One region of the Streptomyces sp. NPDC050535 genome, then DNA from elsewhere that is predicted to be linked to it. Evidence: riboswitches for the same ligand, from Rfam matches in the RefSeq annotation. Region 1 holds a riboswitch; each other region holds the start of a gene.

Region 1 (4,205 bases):
CGTCCAGGACCTGGGAGATGTACCAGGCGCCGTAGTTCGCGGGCCAGTTGGGGTGCTCGGTGAAGGCCTCGGGCGCGACGATCCAGGAGATCTTCGGCAGCTTCCTGCCCTGCACGTCGGCCTTCAACTGGTCGAAGAAGCCCTCGCCCTTGCGGGCGTCCGTGCCGGTGCGGGCCTTGTCGTAGAGCGGGTCGCCGGGCTTGGCGTCGCGGTACTTGTTGAAGTACAGCAGCGAGTTGTCACCGTAGTTGCCTCGGTAGGCGTCGGAGATCCAGCCCCAGGAGCCGTTCGCGTCCAGGCCGTCGCCGACGTCCTGGTAGATCTTCCAGGAGACGCCGGCCGCCTCGAGGCGCTCGGGGTACGTCGTCCAGTCGTAGCCGACCTCGTCGTTGCCGAGGACCGGGCCGCCGCCGACGCCGTCGTTACCGGTGTAGCCCGTCCACATGTAGTAGCGGTTCGGGTCCGTGGAGCCGATGAACGAACAGTGGTAGGCGTCGCAGATGGTGAACGCGTCGGCCAGCGCGTAGTGGAACGGGATGTCCTCACGCGTCAGGTACGCCATCGTCGTCGACGACTTGTTGGGCACCCATTTGTCGTACTTGCCCTTGTTGAAGGCGGCGTGTCCGTCGCTCCAGCCGTGCGGGAGATCCTGGATGAACTGCATGCCCAGGTCGTCGGCGTCGGGACGGAAGGGGAGCACGTCCTTGGTGCCGTCCGACTGGTACCAGACCGATTTGTCGCCCGACGTCTTGGCCGGAACCGGGTCGCCGAAGCCGCGGACACCCCTCAGCGAGCCGAAGTAGTGGTCGAACGAACGGTTCTCCTGCATCAGGACGACGATGTGCTCGACATCGTCGATCGTCCCGGAGCGGTGGTTCGCGGGCAGCGCCGCGGCCCGCTCGATGCTGCTGTTCAGTGCGGTGAACGCCGCGGTACCGCCGGCGAGTTGGAGGAAGCGGCGCCGATTCACTTGGGGCATGGCTGGGTGACCTCTTGTCCTGACGGAAACAACGGACGTACGGGATGACCGGGCTGGCCGGGATACTGCTGGAACGTGTGCGATTGGAGTGTTCCAAGAGCACCGAACGGCAAGGAAGGGTCCCGTGGCCCCCGCGTGAAACTCGGAGGTACGTGCGGCGAACGGCGGTAAACGGAACGCCAACCCGGCCTCCCGCAACCAACGTCGGGCAAAAGTCTCGCCGCCCGGCATGTGGGCGATGTCCCCCGCAGCCTCGCGCGGCCCTCTAGGCTGGTCGGTGCAGCTGGTTCGCCCCGTCCGCCAGACGGGAGCGTCGCAAGAGGGAACCCGGTGGGAATCCGGGACTGCCCCGCAGCGGTGAGTGGGAACGACCGCCGTCATACGCACTGGGCCCGGCCGGGTCTGGGAAGCGACGGCCAGTAGATGTCCTCCGCAGGGAGGGCGCGCCCACAAGTCCGAAGACCTGCCCGCTGCCCGCGCGCGACCCCTCGTGCGCGGACATCCCGGTGACCTCGTGGGCGGGTCGGCGCACATATCGGACGGACGACCGTGTCTCGCGTACGAGGATCGTTCCGTCCGGTCGCCGGCCCTTCGCGCCCTCGTCCCGTCCCGGGATTCCAGGGAGATATCTCGCGAAGGAGATTTCCGTGACAGCGAAGTCCGCAGCCGCGGCAGCACGGGCCACCGTGTACGGCTACCCCCGTCAGGGCCAGGGCCGGGAGCTCAAGAAGGCGATCGAGGGCTACTGGAAGGGCCGCGTCGACGCCGACGCCCTCCGGGCCACCGCCGCCGAACTGCGCCGGGCCAACTGGGAGCAGCTCGCCGGTGCCGGCATCCACGAGGTCCCCACCGGTGACTTCTCGTACTACGACCACGTCCTGGACACCAGCGTCATGGTCGGCGCGGTCCCCGACCGTCACCGGGACGCCGTCGCCAGCGACCCGCTCGACGGGTACTTCGCGATGGCGCGCGGCACCCAGGACGTCGCGCCGCTGGAGATGACCAAGTGGTTCGACACCAACTACCACTACCTGGTACCCGAGTTGGGCCCTGACACCGTCTTCACCACCGACTCCGCCAAGCAGGTCGCCGAGTTCAAGGAGGCCCTGGCTCTCGGGCTCACCGCCCGGCCGGTCCTCGTCGGCCCCGTCACCTACCTGCTGCTCGCCAAGCCCGCGCCCGGCGTGGCCGCGGACTTCGACCCGCTGACCCTCCTCGACCGACTGCTGCCGGTGTACGCCGAGGTCCTCGCCGACCTGCGCGCGGCGGGTGCCGAGTGGGTACAGCTCGACGAGCCCGCGCTCGTGCAGGACCGCACGCCCGCCGAGCTGAACGCGGTCACCCGCGCCTACCGCGATCTGGGCGGACTCGCCGACCGCCCGAAACTGCTGGTCGCCTCCTACTTCGACCGGCTGGGCGACGCCCTGCCGGTACTGGCCAAGGCCCCGGTGGACGGCCTCGCCCTCGACTTCACCGGCACGGCCGCCGCCAACCTGGACGCGCTCGCCGCCGTCGGCGGACTGCCGGGCAAGCGCCTGGTCGCCGGCGTCGTCAACGGCCGCAACATCTGGGCCGACGACCTGACCAGGTCGCTCGCCACCCTGGGCACCCTGCTGGGCCTGGCCGACCGGGTCGACGTGGCCGCGTCCTGCTCGCTGCTCCACGTCCCGCTCGACGCCGCCGCCGAGAGTGACATCGAGCCGGAGATCCTGCGCTGGCTCGCTTTCGCCCGCCAGAAGACCGCCGAGATCGTCACCCTCGCCAAGGGTCTCGGCCTCGGGACCGACGCCATCGCGGCGGAACTGGCCGCCAACCGGGCCGACCTGGCCTCCCGGGCCGGTTCGGCGCTCACCCGCGACCCCGCGGTGCGGGCCCGGTCCGCCGCCGTCGCGGACGCCGACGCCCGCCGCTCGGAGCCGTACTCCGAGCGCGCCGCCGCCCAGCGCGCCCACCTCGGTCTGCCCCTGCTGCCGACCACCACCATCGGCTCCTTCCCGCAGACCGCCGAACTGCGCACCGCGCGGGCCGATCTGCGCGCCGGCCGGATCGACAGCTCCGGGTACGAGGACCGCATCAGGGCCGAGATCGGCGAGGTGATCTCCTTCCAGGAGAAGACCGGCCTCGACGTCCTCGTGCACGGCGAGCCCGAACGCAACGACATGGTCCAGTACTTCGCCGAACAGCTCACCGGCTACCTCGCCACGCGGCACGGCTGGGTCCAGTCGTACGGCACCCGTTACGTCCGCCCGCCGATCCTGGCCGGTGACATCTCCCGCCCCGAGCCGATGACGGTGCGCTGGACGACGTACGCCCAGTCCCTGACCGACCGCCCCGTCAAGGGCATGCTGACCGGCCCTGTCACCATGCTCGCCTGGTCCTTCGTCCGTGACGACCAGCCGCTCGGCGACACGGCCCGCCAGGTCGCCCTCGCTCTGCGGGACGAGGTCAACAACCTTGAGGCGGCCGGGACTTCGGTCATCCAGGTCGACGAACCCGCGCTGCGCGAAACGCTGCCGCTGCGCGCCGCGGACCATCCGGCGTATCTGGCGTGGGCCACCGAGGCGTTCCGGCTCAGCACCGGCGGCGTACGCCCGGACACCCAGATCCACACCCACATGTGCTACGCCGAGTTCGGGGACATCGTCCGGGCCATCGACGACCTCGACGCCGACGTCATCAGCCTGGAGGCGGCCCGCTCACACATGCAGGTCGCCCGGGAGCTGGCCGAGCACGGCTATCCGCGCGAGGCCGGTCCCGGCGTCTACGACATCCACTCGCCGCGCGTGCCGAGCGCGGACGAGGCATCCGCCCTGCTGCGCAAGGGACTTGAGGCCATCCCCGCCGAGCGGCTGTGGGTCAACCCCGACTGCGGACTGAAGACGCGCGGCTGGCCCGAGACGCGCGCGTCGCTGGAGAACCTGGTCGCGGCGGCCCGGACGGTCCGCACCGAACTCGCCGGGTCCTGACCCGCCGGGACGACCGGGAAGGGCACGCCGCGGCCCCTTCCCGGTCGTCCCCGGCCGTCGGGCCGGAGCAGGTCACGGAAGGTACGTGTAGGGCTCCTCGATTAGGTGCTCGCCCGTGAGGGGAGCACAGGGTGGAGAAGTGAGCCCTGTACGCGCCCCCGCGTGCGCGGGAAAAATGCGCTTTGTCAGAGGTCAATCGGCCGGGGTATCGCCCACCCGGGCCACCGAGTTCCAGAAAGACAGGTCGGCCACCGTGCTCT
Region 2 (4,205 bases), on a different contig from region 1:
AGAAGTTGATGTCCACGACGCGGTCGAGGAAGGTGACGGCGGTGTGCACCGTCTCGTCGAGCCGGTCCCAGTCGATGTCCCCGGTCGCCGTGTCGACAAAGGCACCCAGGTTCACCGAACCCAGGTTGCAGACCGCCGTCTCCCCGTCGTCCGTGACCTCCAGGATCTCGGTGCACAGGTTCGAGGAGTGGACGGTGTGGCCCGGCTCCGCAGTCTGGTTGGCGGTGCGGTTGGCGGCGTCCTTGAAGGTCATCCAGCCGTTGCCGGTCTGCGCGAGGGTGCGCATCATGCGGCCGTACAGGTCCCGGGCGGGAATCGTTTTCCTTGCGAGGCCTTGGGCTTCCGCCTTGCGGTACGCCGCGTCGAACTCGTCGCCCCACAGGTCGACCAGGTCCGGTACGTCGGACGGGGAGAAGAGGGACCAGAGGGCGTTCTCGTTCACCCGGCGCATGAACTCGTCCGGGATCCAGTGCGCGAGGTTCAGGTTGTGCGTACGCCGGGCGTCCTCGCCGGTGTTGTCGCGCAGCTCCAGGAACTCCTCGATGTCGGAGTGCCAGGTCTCCAGGTAGACCGCGGCCGCGCCCTTGCGCCGGCCGCCCTGGTTCACGGCGGCGACCGAGGCGTCGAGGGTCTTCAGGAACGGGACGATGCCGTTGGAGTGGCCGTTCGTGCCGCGGATCAGTGAACCGCGGGAGCGGATGCGGGAGTACGACAGGCCGATGCCGCCCGCGTGCTTCGAGAGGCGCGCGACCTGGTGGTAGCGGTCGTAGATGGAGTCCAGCTCGTCCAGCGGGGAGTCGAGGAGGTAGCAGGACGACATCTGGGGGTGGCGCGTACCGGAGTTGAAGAGGGTGGGGGAGGAGGGCAGGTAGTCGAGGCGGCTCATCAGCCGGTAGAGGGCCGCGACTTCGTCCAGGGCTCGGGTCGTGTCGTCCTCCGCCAGGCCCGACGCCACGCGCAGCATGAAGTGCTGGGGCGTCTCGATGACCCCGCGGGTGATCGGGTGGCGGAGGAGGTAGCGGCTGTGCAGGGTGCGCAGGCCGAAGTAGCCGAAGCGGTCGTCCGCGCGCTCGGCCGAGGACGCCTCGATTAGTGCGTTCAGGCGCGTGGCGTGCAGGCGGGCGAACTCCGCGGTGCGGTCCGCGATCAGGCCCTCGCGGTGGCCGACGGCTACCGAGTCGGAGAAGGAGCGCACGCCCTGGGAGGCGGCCTCGGCCGCGATGCTGATCGTCAGCAGGCGGGCGGCCAGCCGGGAGTAGACGGGGTCCTCGGAGATCAGGCCTGCCGCGGACTCGGTGGCCAGCTCGCGCAACTCCGCGTCGTCCGCCCGGGTGGACCGGCCGCGCAGTGCGGCGGCGGCGACCCGGCCGGGGTCGGCGCCGGGGAGGTCGGCGGTCAGGTCGGTCAGGGTCCGCAGCAGTGCGGCACCGGGGCCGTCCGTCTCGGCCGGCTGCTGCTGTGTAGGAGCTGAGGCCGGATCGACTGGCGCGATGGTCACGTGGGGCTCTCCCTCGCTCGGCACGGGGCCTTGGGGAGGGCGGCGGGGCACACGAGCGCGCGCTTTCTGGCAGCGGTACGCCGCGTCCACCGGCCCATTCCGCGAGGCCCGGACGTCATGTCGCCCGGGCCGGCTGGCCTGGGCGTGCTGTCGGCAGGTCCTCGGACTCGACGTGTGCGTGAACGAACGCGCACAGGTACACCGTTGCGGGACAGTTCCGGATTCGCACCGGATTCCCCTGCGGCGACAACGAGCATGAGCATACATCTTGTGTCGGGGCGCGGTGGTACCCCTACATGTTGTGTCGTGCTGGCTTCGGGAGACCCGTTGTGGGTCGGGGCCGTACCGGAGCATCCGTCCTCGGTCTGGCGCGGAATCGGTTGGCCAAGAAGGGGGCGGCGTTGACGCGCCAGCCGCTGCGGGCGGACGTTCCGGCACGTCCCCTGCTGCCGGTGGGCATCATCCAGCCCGTCCGGCGTTTGAGGACAAGCGCGTTCAGCGCGATGCGGGGGTCTGGGGGCAGCAGCCCTCAGGAACAAGGGACGGGTAGGGGCGGAGGGGCGAAGAATCCCCCAGCCCCCACCCGGTGGTCAGTGAGTTGTTCCCGCCGTGGCCGGGGGGAGTTCCACCTGTACGCCCTTGTCGCCGGCGTCTGCCGTGTAGTCCTCGGGGGAGGTCTCGTCGATGCCGTCGGGAGCGTTGAAGGCGCGGAGGGCGAAGGTGAGGATCACCGTGACGGCGAGGTTCAGGACGAAGGCTGTCAGGCCGATGTAGCCGATTTCGCCGATGCCGGGGATCTCCTTGGAGCTGCCGCCGAAGTGTTTCTGGGTGGGGGAGGCGACGCCGTACGCGGCGATGGTGCCGTAGAGCATGCCGACGGCCCAGCCCGTGAGGAGGGCCCAGCGGTGGAACCAGCGGGTGAAGAGACCGCCCACCAGGGCGGGGAAGGTCTGCAGGATCCAGATGCCGCCCAGGAGTTGGAAGTTGATGGCGACCGTCTTGTCCATGGTGAGGACGAAGGCGAGGGCGCCGACCTTCACGAGGAGGGAGACCAGTTTGGAGACCTTGGTCTCCTGGGCGGGTGTGGCGTCCGGCTTGATGAAGTCCTTGTAGATGTTGCGGGTGAAGAGGTTCGCGGCCGCGATGGACATGATGGCCGCCGGCACGAGCGCGCCGATGCCGATGGCGGCGAAGGCCACGCCGGCGAACCAGTCCGGGAACATGTCCTCGAAGAGCTGGGGGATGGCGAGTTGGCCGTTCTCGACCTTGACCCCGGCCGCGATCGCCATGAAGCCGAGCAGGGCCAGCAGGCCCAGCATGAGCGAGTACAGGGGGAGGATCGTGGTGTTGCGGCGGATCACCTCGCGGCTGCGTGAGGAGAGGGTCGCCGTGATCGAGTGCGGGTACATGAAGAGGGCCAGCGCCGAGCCGAGCGCGAGGGTGGCGTACGTCCACTGGCCCGCCTCGGCCGGGACGATGCCGCCCGCGCCCGCCGCCGTGTACTTGTCGTTCGCCGCCTTGAAGATCTCGTCGAACCCGCCGAGCTTGACCGGGATGTAGATGATGGCCACCGCGATCACGATGTAGATCAGGGTGTCCTTCACGAACGCGATCAGGGCGGGGGCCCGGAGGCCCGAGGAGTAGGTGTACGCCGCCAGTACGCCGAAGGCGATGAGGAGGGGGAGGTCCTTGACGAACCAGTTGGTGTTCTCGCCGCCGCCCACGCCCATGACGTCCAGGACCGCCTGGATGCCCACCAGTTGCAGTGCGATGTAGGGCATCGTCGCCAGAATGCCGGTCACCGCGACTGCGAGGGACAGGCCCTTCGAGCCGAAGCGCCCTCTGACGAAGTCCGAGGTTGTCACGTAGCCGTGTTTGTGTGAGACCGACCAGAGGCGGGGGAGGAACGTGAAGATCAGGGGGTACACGAGGATGGTGTACGGCACGGCGAAGAAGCCCGCCGCTCCCGCCGCGTAGATCGCGGCCGGTACGGCCACGAAGGTGTACGCCGTGTAGAGGTCGCCGCCCAGCAGGAACCAGGTGACCCAGGTGCCGAACGACCGGCCGCCCAGGCCCCATTCGTCCAGGCTCTGTTCGTCGGCCGCCCTGCGCCAGCGTGCGGCCAGGAAGCCCATGACCGTGACGGCCAGGAAGAAGAAGATGAAGACGGCGAGTGCGACGCCGTTCACGCCGTCGTTCATGCTCCGGCACCCCTCTTGCGGGCGCGCTGGTCACGCTGCCACAGCTGGTACGCGATCACGGTCAGTGCGGTGGAGATGAGCACCCACAGCATCTGGTACCAGTAGAAGAACGGGATCCCGATGAAGGTCGGGTCCGTCTTCGCGTAGGAGCCCACCCAGAGCATCGCCACGAACGGGGCGAGCAGGCAGAGGGCGATCACCACGCGGACCGGTGTCACCACCGGCGGCACTGTCGGTGGCTTCTTTTCGGGCACATCTGACATACGGCGGCTCCGTCCCCTCACTGATCACCTGTGTAACGCGCAGGCAATCTAGGTGACGAAGTCCCTCAAGCGGAAGCCCTGTCCGCGTATCGGTCCGCAAACGGTTCGAGGGTGCCGCCGAGCGTGTTCTCAAGTGCCCTCAGCAGCAACGGAATCCCTGTCGGGGATCCTTCTCCTGGCGGTCCGTTCGCATTCTCTCGAATTCGCGCCGGGACGGGGCTGGGGTGTCCGGATGGTCCGCGC
Region 3 (4,205 bases), on a different contig from region 1:
GTGGCCCGGTCCGACCAGCGCGCGGGCCGCGTGCGGCAGGACCAGGCCGACGAAGCCGATCGCGCCCGAGGAGCTGACGAGCGCGGCGGTGAGCAGCGCCGTGACGCTCAGCAGCACCAGCCGGGTGCGTGCGACGGACACCCCGAGGGAGGCCGCCGCGTCCTGCCCGAAGGCGAAGGCGTCGAGTGTCCGGGTGTACCCCAGGCAGACCACGAGTGCGAGGACGAGGACGCCGAAGCCGGCCCACACGTCCGTCCAGTCGGCGCCGCTGAGCGAGCCGAGCAGCCAGAACAGCACCCCGCGGGTGGTCTCGGCGTCGGCAGCGGTCATGATGACGAAGGAGGTGAGCGCGGAGAAGAGCTGCATGGCGGCGACGCCCGCGAGGACCACGCGGTCGGTCGTGCCGCCGAGTGTGTGGCTGAGCAGGAGTACGAGCGCGAAGGACAGGACCGCGCCCACGAAGGCACCGGCGGACACCGACACCACGCCGCCGCCGACTCCCAGCACCACCACGGCGACCGCGCCCGTCGACGCCCCGGAGGACACCCCGAGCACGAAGGGATCGGCGAGCGGATTGCGCAGCAGCGACTGCATCACCACACCGCAGACGGCGAGTCCGGCCCCGCAGACGGCGGCGAGCAGCGTGCGCGGCAGCCTGAGCTGCCACACGATGCCGTCCCGGATCGGTGAGAGATCCGTACTCCCCCAGCCGAGATGGGCCCCGACCGTCGACCAGACGTCGCCGACCCGTATGTCGGCGGGTCCGACGGTGATCGCGACGGCGACGGAGAGACAGAGCGCGGCGGCTCCGGCCGCCCCGAGCAGCAGTCCTCTGACGGTCACCCGGTGAGCCCGGACTCCCGCAGGCCCGCGGCGACTTGTTCCACACCCTCGACGGTGCGGATGGTCGGGTTCATGGCCTGGCCGCTGAGCAGGACGTACCGCCTGTGCCTGACGGCGGACATGTTCCTGGTGACCGGGTCGGACTCCAGGAACTCGATCTTCTTCGCGGCGGACTCGGCAGTCTGCGACCTGCGCGTCAGATCGCCGATGACGAGGACGTCGGGGTCACGGTCGGCGACGGTCTCCCAGTTGATCTGGGGCCATTCGTCGTGGGTGTCGTCGAAGACGTTCTGTGCGCCGAGTGTGCGGGTGATGGCACCGGGGGCGCCGCAACAGCCCGCCATGTAGGGCGATTCGGAGTTGGCGAACCAGTACAGGAGGGTGACGTCGGAGGCGTCGACGCCGGACGTGGCGGTCTCCACCCGCTTCTTGAGCGACGTGACGAGCTTCTCGCCGCGCTCCTCCACCCCGAACACCTCGGCCAGGTCGCGCACTTCGCCGTAGACGGTGTCCAACGTCAGCGGCCGCTGCCGCGCGCCGTCCCCGTCACCGGAGTTGTCCTTGCCGGCGCAGTCGGAGGGCGAGACGTACGTCGGCACGCCGAGCTTCTCGAACTGCTCGCGGGTCGCCACCCCGCCCTTGCCCAGGGTGGAGACGAAGGAGGCGGCGACGAAGTCGGGTTCGGCGTCCAGGACGCGTTCGAAGGAGGGGTTGTTGTCGGAGATCCGCTCGACCTTCGCGTTCTCCCTCTCCAGCCCCTTCATCACGGGGTCGGTCCAGGTGGCCGTCCCGGCCATCCGGTCGGCGAGTCCGAGCGCGAGCATGATCTCGGTGGTGCCCTGGTTGAGGGAGACCGCGCGCCGCGGCGGCGTGTCCACGCGCACCGCCTGCCCGCAGTTGTCGAGTGTGACGGCGCCCTTGTCGGCAGTGGTGCCGGACGAACCGGATCCGCAGCCGGTCAGGAGCAGTGCCCCCGAGGTCAGCAGGGCAGCGTGGCGGGCAAGGCGCGCGAAAGGCACGGAAGGCGATCCCTTGTCGTCGAGGACTCAAGCGCGGAGCCCGGTCGTACGGTGCTCCCCCGCGCCCTCAGGACCGCGGAGGCCGCCAGCAGGTCTTCGGACTCGGGATCACCCGGACGAGGCGCCTTCCCGGACCTCACGCGGTCCAGTGGCCGATGCCCCGCCCGTCACCCTCACCGCTGCGCGTCAGTTCCGGGTTCACACCGGATTCCCTGACCCACGTACATGGGTTCGACTGGCCTCGGCAAGCTATCACGGGGCCTCGGGGGAACCGCCGGGCGGCCTGGGCGTCCGCCGGCGCGCGGCGGAGCGGCGGCCGGGACGAGGTACGCGCCGTTGGCACGCAGACGGTCGCGCCGTGCGCTGGGGCACCCGGCGGCCACGGACGCCGGCCTCGTCCCAGCCGCTGTAGGTCCCAGCCGCCGTGGTCGCACACGGGGCGAGCTCTTCGGGCAAGGCAGGGCACGACAGGGAATCGCAGCAGGCGCGTCACCAATCCGAAGTCGCGCGATAGAAACCGCGTGACAGAAACCGGTAACTGGACGGAGATACCGGTTGTGGCGACTTTTCACCGCATAACTCCTCGGACACCCCGCCCTTTTGCCGTGCCCGACCATTGACCCTTTCTCCTCATGCCCCCTAGCGTAGAGATCGGTTACTACGCATGCGGTCCTCGTAGTTGCCACTCCCCGAACAAGCCCCGGTTTTCCCTGTGCTGCCCCGAAGCGGAGGCCATCCCCTTGCCCGAGCGTCCACTGGCACTGTTCGCCATGAGTGCCGAGACCCTGCCCAGCGTCTATCCGTCCGCCGTACTGGATCGGATCCGGGCCTGTGTCGACGTCGATCCCGATCTGATAGCCGAGGACTTCCGGGACCCACGGGTGCGAAGGGTCCTGGCGGAGGCCGAGATCCTGCTTACCGGATGGGGCTGCCCGCGCATCGACGCCGCGGTGCTCGACGCGGCCCCCAGGCTGCGTGCGGTGCTGCACGCGGCGGGCTCGGTGAAGGGGACCATGGCGCCGGGCTGGTGGGAGCGCGGCCTCGTGGTGTCCTCGGCCGCTGCCGCCAACGCCCTGCCCGTCGCCGAGTACACCCTGGGCATGATCCTGCTCGTCGGCAAGGACCTGTTCGCCTCCCGCGAGCACTACCGCGCCCGGCGCACGTTCACCGTCGCCGAGATACAGCCCGGCATCGGCAACTTCGGCCGCAGGATCGGGATCGTGGGCGCCTCGAAGATCGGCCGCCGGCTCATCGAGCTCCTGCGGCCCCACGATTTCGAGGTCGCCCTGTCCGATCCGCACGTGGACCGGGACGAGGCGGCCACCCTCGGAGTGTCCTCGCTTCCTCTCCACGAACTGATGCGGACCAGCGACATCGTCTCCGTCCACGCGCCCGCCATCCCCACCACCCACCGCATGATCGGCGCCCGCGAACTGGCGCTGATGCCCGACGGAGCCGTGCTCATCAACACCGCGCGGGGCAGTCTCGTGAACACCGACGCCCTGGTCGAAGCGCTCCGTCCGGGCCGCGTCAGCGCGATCCTCGACGTGACCGACCCCGAACCGCTGCCCTCCGACTCCCCGCTCTTCGACCTCCCCAACGTCTTCCTCACCCCGCACCTGGCCGGCTCTCAGGGCAACGAGGTGCGCCGCCTCGGTCTGTACGTGGCCGAGGAACTGGAACGCCTGCTCGCCGGACGTCCTCTCGTCCACCAGGTCGACCACACCGGACTGGAGCGCGCCGCGTGACCGACCTCGCCCGGAACACCGGGAAGACGAACCGGACTTCACCCGAGAGCACCCGTACCTCGCCCGAGGACACCCGGACCATGGCGGAGGACACCCGCACCGCGCCGGAGCCGACCCCGTCCTCCACCCAGGCACAGCCTGACCGGCCCTCCGCGGAAACCTGGGGCAACTCCGTCCTCACCCTCCACTTCACGCTCGGCAGCGAGTCGGGACCACCCCGGCTGCTCGGCCTCGGCGCACCGGCCGCCGGACGCGACGCGCTGCCCCTCGTCGAGGTGGAACTCGCCGGTCACGGACGCAGCGGCACCTCCGGCAAGCGGCATCTCGACGGACTGGTGTCCCAACGGCTGCGCTACGTGGCCCACACGTCCGACGCCGAGCGGCTCACCGTCCGTATGCACGACCCCGCGACGGACCTGACCGTCCAGGCCCACTACCGCGTTGCACCGGACCTGCCGGTTCTCACCGCCTGGGCCGAACTCACCGCGGGCGACCGGGAGATCCGCGTCGAGCAGGTCTCGTCGTTCGCCCTCTCCGGTCTCGCCGCCGCCCTCGGCGCCCGGAACCGCTGGGAGGAGGAGCTGAAGCTGTGGAC
Region 4 (4,205 bases), on a different contig from region 1:
ATGACCGAGGTGGCCCTTGAGCGCGGTCACGGGCACGCTCCCGCCGAGTACGGCCCGCAGGGCGCCCGCCTCCGCGAGGTCGCCGTCGGTGGTGGCGGTCGCGTGGGCGTTGACGTGGATGACGTCCACTGCATGGGCGCCGGCGTCCCGTACGGCTCGTCGCATCGCGAGCGCGACACCGCTGCCGGAGGGGTCGGGCGCGGCCATGTGGTGGGCGTCGGCGGACAGTCCCCACCCGGCTGCCTCGCAGTAGATCCGCGCCCCGCGTGCCCGCGCGTGCTCCTCGGCCTCCAGCAGCAGGAAACCGGCGCCCTCCCCGTTCACGAAGCCGTCGCGGTCGCGGGCGAACGGCCGGGAAGGGCTGGCCGATCCGCCGTCTCCGAGCCCGTGGGTGGACAGGGCGCGCATCGCGGCGAACGAGGCCATGATCGCCGGGGTGACCACCGCCTCCGCGCCACCGGCCAGGGCGACGTCGACGTGCCCGTACCGGATGCGGTCGACGGCCTGCCCGATGGCCTCGGTGCCGGAGGCGCAGGCGCTGCTCACGGTGCGGGCCTCGCCGGTGATCCGCAGCGCGAGCGACACCTGCGAGGCGGCCTGGGAGGGCACGGTCATCGGTGTGGTGAGCGGTGACACGGCACGCGGCCCCTTCTCCCGCAGCCGCCGGTCACCGCCGACGAGCACGGAGGCGTCGCCGAGGATGGCGCCGACGCTGATCCCGACCCGCTCGGGATCGAGCCCGCTCTCGACCGTCCCCGCGCCGTCCAGCTCGCCGTCCCGCCAGGCCTCGCGCGCCGCGATCACCGCGAACTGCGCGGCCCGGTTCATCCGCCGGGCCTGCGGCCGGGGCAGCAGCTCCGCGGGATCCACGGGAACGGACCCCGCGAGCCGCACCGGCAGCCCGGCGAACTCCTCACCCGCCAACTCCCTTATCCCGCACCGCCCTTCGACCAGTCCCTGCCAGAGCTCGGCCACCCCCACACCGAGCGGCGTCACGGCTCCGAGCCCGGTGACCACGACCCGCCGAGGCCGTACGGCGCCGGCGGCCGCACTCGCACGGGGCCGCGGAAGATGCCGTACGACATGACCCTCGGCGACTTCCCGCGCGACCCGTTCGCGCAGCTGCGAGTCCGACTCGGGCTCCTCGTCCCGGCTCTCCAGATCCCGGTACCACCGGCCCCACCGGCGGCTGTACGACTCCTCGACGGCCCCGGGGTCGACGGCGCGCAGGGAGGTGATCCGATCGCCGTCCCTGAATTCGACCGTTTCCAGACCGGCCGAATCGATCTCGGGAATTCCGGCGACATCCACACGCCGACTCCCCACCGTCACTTGGTGATTCCGCGGGAATACCCGTTCGTGATCACTTCCGCCGAGAGGCGGTCGCAGAGCCAGCCGAATGGTCTGCGGGTTCTCCGGCAGGGTGTGCATCACCACGTACCACCGGTTCGCCGTCACGTCCTCTTCCGACAGCGCGAGAAGATCACCGGGTATCACTTCGGCGACGGTGACGGGGTGGGGCTGTACGGGGACGTCGGAGGAATCGCGCATGGGAGGGATCCTTCTGTGCCGATTGAATGGGAAATATCCCGCCCAACTGTCAGCGACAAAGAACCCCTTGGCTAGACGCGTCCGCCGCTGATGTGCGCAATGTCACCCCATCGCGGGCAGCGTTCTTCCCGCCTGGTATTCGCGAGGATGCGGCGTCGGCCCGCCAACCGGCCCCGGGAGTCAGGGGTTTCGGACAGGGGACGGACGACCGGTCGCCGGACCGGAGAAACGGATCACGCCTGGTGGCCTGGTCTTGGCCATGTACCCGCCACGCGGTACCGTCGGTGCGATATCGACGACGGCAGAACGGAAGCCGGTGGGAACCCGGCACGGTCGCGCCACTGTGTGCCACCCCTTATGCGAGAGGGGGGCAAGTCAGACCCGTAGCCGTCGTCCAGTGCACCACCGAGATGGGACGCGAACTCCCGAGGAGGCCCTGCCATGGCGCAGCATGTCGCCCAGCCGACGCCCACCACCCCCGCCATCCCGGCGAAACTGCCGCTCAAGGACATCGCTCCCTGGGCGGTCTTCTTCGGCATCCTGATGCTGGTCCTGCTGTACTTCGTCGGCGCCGAACAGGGCGCCACCTCCGTCGTCTCCGGCGGGGAAGTCCACGAGTGGGTGCACGACGCACGCCACCTTCTCGGCTTCCCCTGCCACTGACGAAGGACTCGGCGCAGCTCATGAACTCCGCAACGGTAAGAAATCTCCTCGTGCGGGGCATGCTCGCCGGCCTCGGTGCCGGCGTGCTCGCCCTGATCGTCGCCTACTTCCTCGGTGAGCCGAGCGTCGACAGCGCGATCAGCTTCGAGGAGTCCCGCGCCGCGGGCCACGAGCACGAGGTCGAACTCGTCTCCCGCAGCCTGCAGTCCACCGCGGGCCTGGCCACCGGCGTCCTGGTCTACGGTGTCGCCTTCGGCGGCATCGCCGCCCTCGCCTTCTGCTTCGCGCTCGGCCGCGTGGGCCGCTTCAGCCCGCGCGCCACCGCGCTGCTGCTGTCCGGCTGCGCCCTGCTCGCGGTCTACGTCGTGCCGTTCCTGAAGTACCCGGCCAACCCGCCGGCGGTCGGCGACCACGACACCATCGCCAAGCGCACCACCCTGTACTTCCTGATGATGGTGCTAGGCGTACTGCTGGCGATCGCCGCGACCATCCTGGGCAAGCGGCTCGCGCCGAGACTGGGCACCTGGTACGCCACCGTCGCCGCGGTGGCCGCCTTCGCCCTCGCGATCGGGCTGGCGTACGCGTTCCTGCCCGTCATCAACGAGGTCCCCGCCGATTTCCCGGCCGCCGTGCTGTGGCGGTTCCGCGTCTCCGCGCTGGCCATCCAGATCACCCTGTGGGGCGGATTCGGCCTCGCCTTCGGCGAGTTGGCCGAACGGCTGCTGAACCCCGGCCCCGCGAAGGTCGCAACGGCCCGGCCGGTCGCCGCCCCCAACTGACCCGTCCCGCGACACCGGTGAGGGCCCACGGAACCGTCCGGGGGCCCTCTCGCGTTTTCCGGTGAGGACCCATCAAGTGCGCGGCGAGCGGGGAGGAACGGCTTCCGGCGGATGTCGGACCCGAGGGAACCGGGAGTCTCCGGCCGCTGCCCGGCCCTCGCGGCTCAGACGTCCGCGCCGGCCTCCGGTTCGTCCAGCAACCGTCCCAGCCGCAGGTTCCAGCGCCCGGCCCGGCCGCTGAGCTCCGTCGCCGTCAGCGGAGGCACGTCCAGCCGCCAGAACGCCTCGGCGGGCAGGCCCAGGGCGTGGACGACGGCCGCCCGTACGATCTCCGGCTCGACCACCGCGAGCGTGCGGCCGTCGGTGTCCGCCACGCTGTCCAGCCAGCTCCCGACCCGGGCGCACAGATCCTCGACCGACTCCCCGCCGTGGGGTGCCGAGGCGGTGTCGGCGAGCCAGCGGGCCACCGCCTCCGGCTCGGCGGCGCCGACCTCGTCCAGCGTGCGGCCCCGCCAGCGGCCCGCGTCCCATGCCGCGGGCCCCGGAGCGTCCTCGGCACGGAGACCGAGTGCCGTCGCCGTCTCGCGGCACCGCACACTGGGCGTGGCGACGACCCGGACAGCGCGGGGGAGCGATCCGGCCGCCGCGTGTGCCCGGGCCGCTCCCGCGTCGTCGATCGAGTCGCCGTCGTCGAAGCGGGCCTGCCGCAACGCCCGGCTCGTGGCGGGCGAGATGAAGATGACACGGCTGGTCACGGGAAGGCTCCTCCTGCTGGTGTCACGGGTTCGGGTCTCCACCGGGTACGGCATCCGCGTACGGCATCCGCGTACGGCGGCCGGGTCGCCGGCCGTCAGCCGACCGGGGGGACGGGCGTGAACCTAACACCCACCGAGCTCGTCGATTTCGCAGGTCCGCAGCTCCAGGCCGTACAGATTCGGCGAGTTGGGGCGACGCCCCCCGGCGTACGCACTCACGCCCGCCGGGGAAACACAGGGCCCCCGGCCGGTCCTGCGGCCCAACAACCCCGCCCCGAAACTCCGTTGGAGCAGCAGAGACCGGGGCGGGCACCGGCCCCGTCCACGGCGGGGGCCCGCGGGATCCGGGTCACACGGTCGTGCAGCCGGCCCGCAGGAAGCCGACGACCGCCGAGCCCGCGGCACGGTGCCAGGTCGGTACGCGGCGGAGCATGGCGTGGTCGCCGCCCGGGATCAC

What was found. A riboswitch is a leader RNA that binds a small molecule or an ion and turns the genes downstream of it on or off. The one in region 1 is predicted to bind cobalamin.
Region 2: linked by a shared signal. The riboswitch ahead of ACIBLC_RS18420 (ribonucleoside-diphosphate reductase subunit alpha) and the one ahead of metE (5-methyltetrahydropteroyltriglutamate--homocysteine S-methyltransferase) in region 1 are both predicted to bind cobalamin.
Region 3: linked by a shared signal. The riboswitch ahead of ACIBLC_RS10075 (ABC transporter substrate-binding protein) and the one ahead of metE (5-methyltetrahydropteroyltriglutamate--homocysteine S-methyltransferase) in region 1 are both predicted to bind cobalamin.
Region 4: linked by a shared signal. The riboswitch ahead of ACIBLC_RS18015 (CbtB-domain containing protein) and the one ahead of metE (5-methyltetrahydropteroyltriglutamate--homocysteine S-methyltransferase) in region 1 are both predicted to bind cobalamin.

What each region holds. Positions count from the first base shown of each region.
Region 1 covers NZ_JBITHE010000001.1:906,618-910,822, reverse strand. Annotated here, with positions in the region: gene ACIBLC_RS03845 (phosphocholine-specific phospholipase C) at 1-979, opposite strand, end outside; cobalamin riboswitch at 1,297-1,444, shown strand; gene metE (5-methyltetrahydropteroyltriglutamate--homocysteine S-methyltransferase) at 1,627-3,945, shown strand; gene ACIBLC_RS03835 (FAD binding domain-containing protein) at 4,199-4,205, shown strand, end outside.
Region 2 covers NZ_JBITHE010000007.1:203,843-208,047, reverse strand. Annotated here, with positions in the region: gene ACIBLC_RS18420 (ribonucleoside-diphosphate reductase subunit alpha) at 1-1,498, opposite strand, end outside; cobalamin riboswitch at 1,633-1,768, opposite strand; gene mctP (monocarboxylate uptake permease MctP) at 2,089-3,699, opposite strand; gene ACIBLC_RS18410 (DUF3311 domain-containing protein) at 3,696-3,962, opposite strand; gene ACIBLC_RS18405 (YbdD/YjiX family protein) at 4,102-4,205, opposite strand, start outside.
Region 3 covers NZ_JBITHE010000003.1:451,386-455,590, forward strand. Annotated here, with positions in the region: gene ACIBLC_RS10070 (FecCD family ABC transporter permease) at 1-843, opposite strand, end outside; gene ACIBLC_RS10075 (ABC transporter substrate-binding protein) at 840-1,862, opposite strand; cobalamin riboswitch at 1,932-2,117, opposite strand; gene ACIBLC_RS10080 (hydroxyacid dehydrogenase) at 2,603-3,610, shown strand; gene ACIBLC_RS10085 (alpha-galactosidase) at 3,607-4,205, shown strand, end outside.
Region 4 covers NZ_JBITHE010000007.1:118,888-123,092, reverse strand. Annotated here, with positions in the region: gene ACIBLC_RS18020 (beta-ketoacyl-[acyl-carrier-protein] synthase family protein) at 1-1,551, opposite strand, end outside; cobalamin riboswitch at 1,817-1,958, shown strand; gene ACIBLC_RS18015 (CbtB-domain containing protein) at 1,993-2,214, shown strand; gene ACIBLC_RS18010 (CbtA family protein) at 2,235-2,993, shown strand; gene ACIBLC_RS18005 (histidine phosphatase family protein) at 3,158-3,748, opposite strand; gene ACIBLC_RS18000 (alpha/beta hydrolase) at 4,098-4,205, opposite strand, start outside.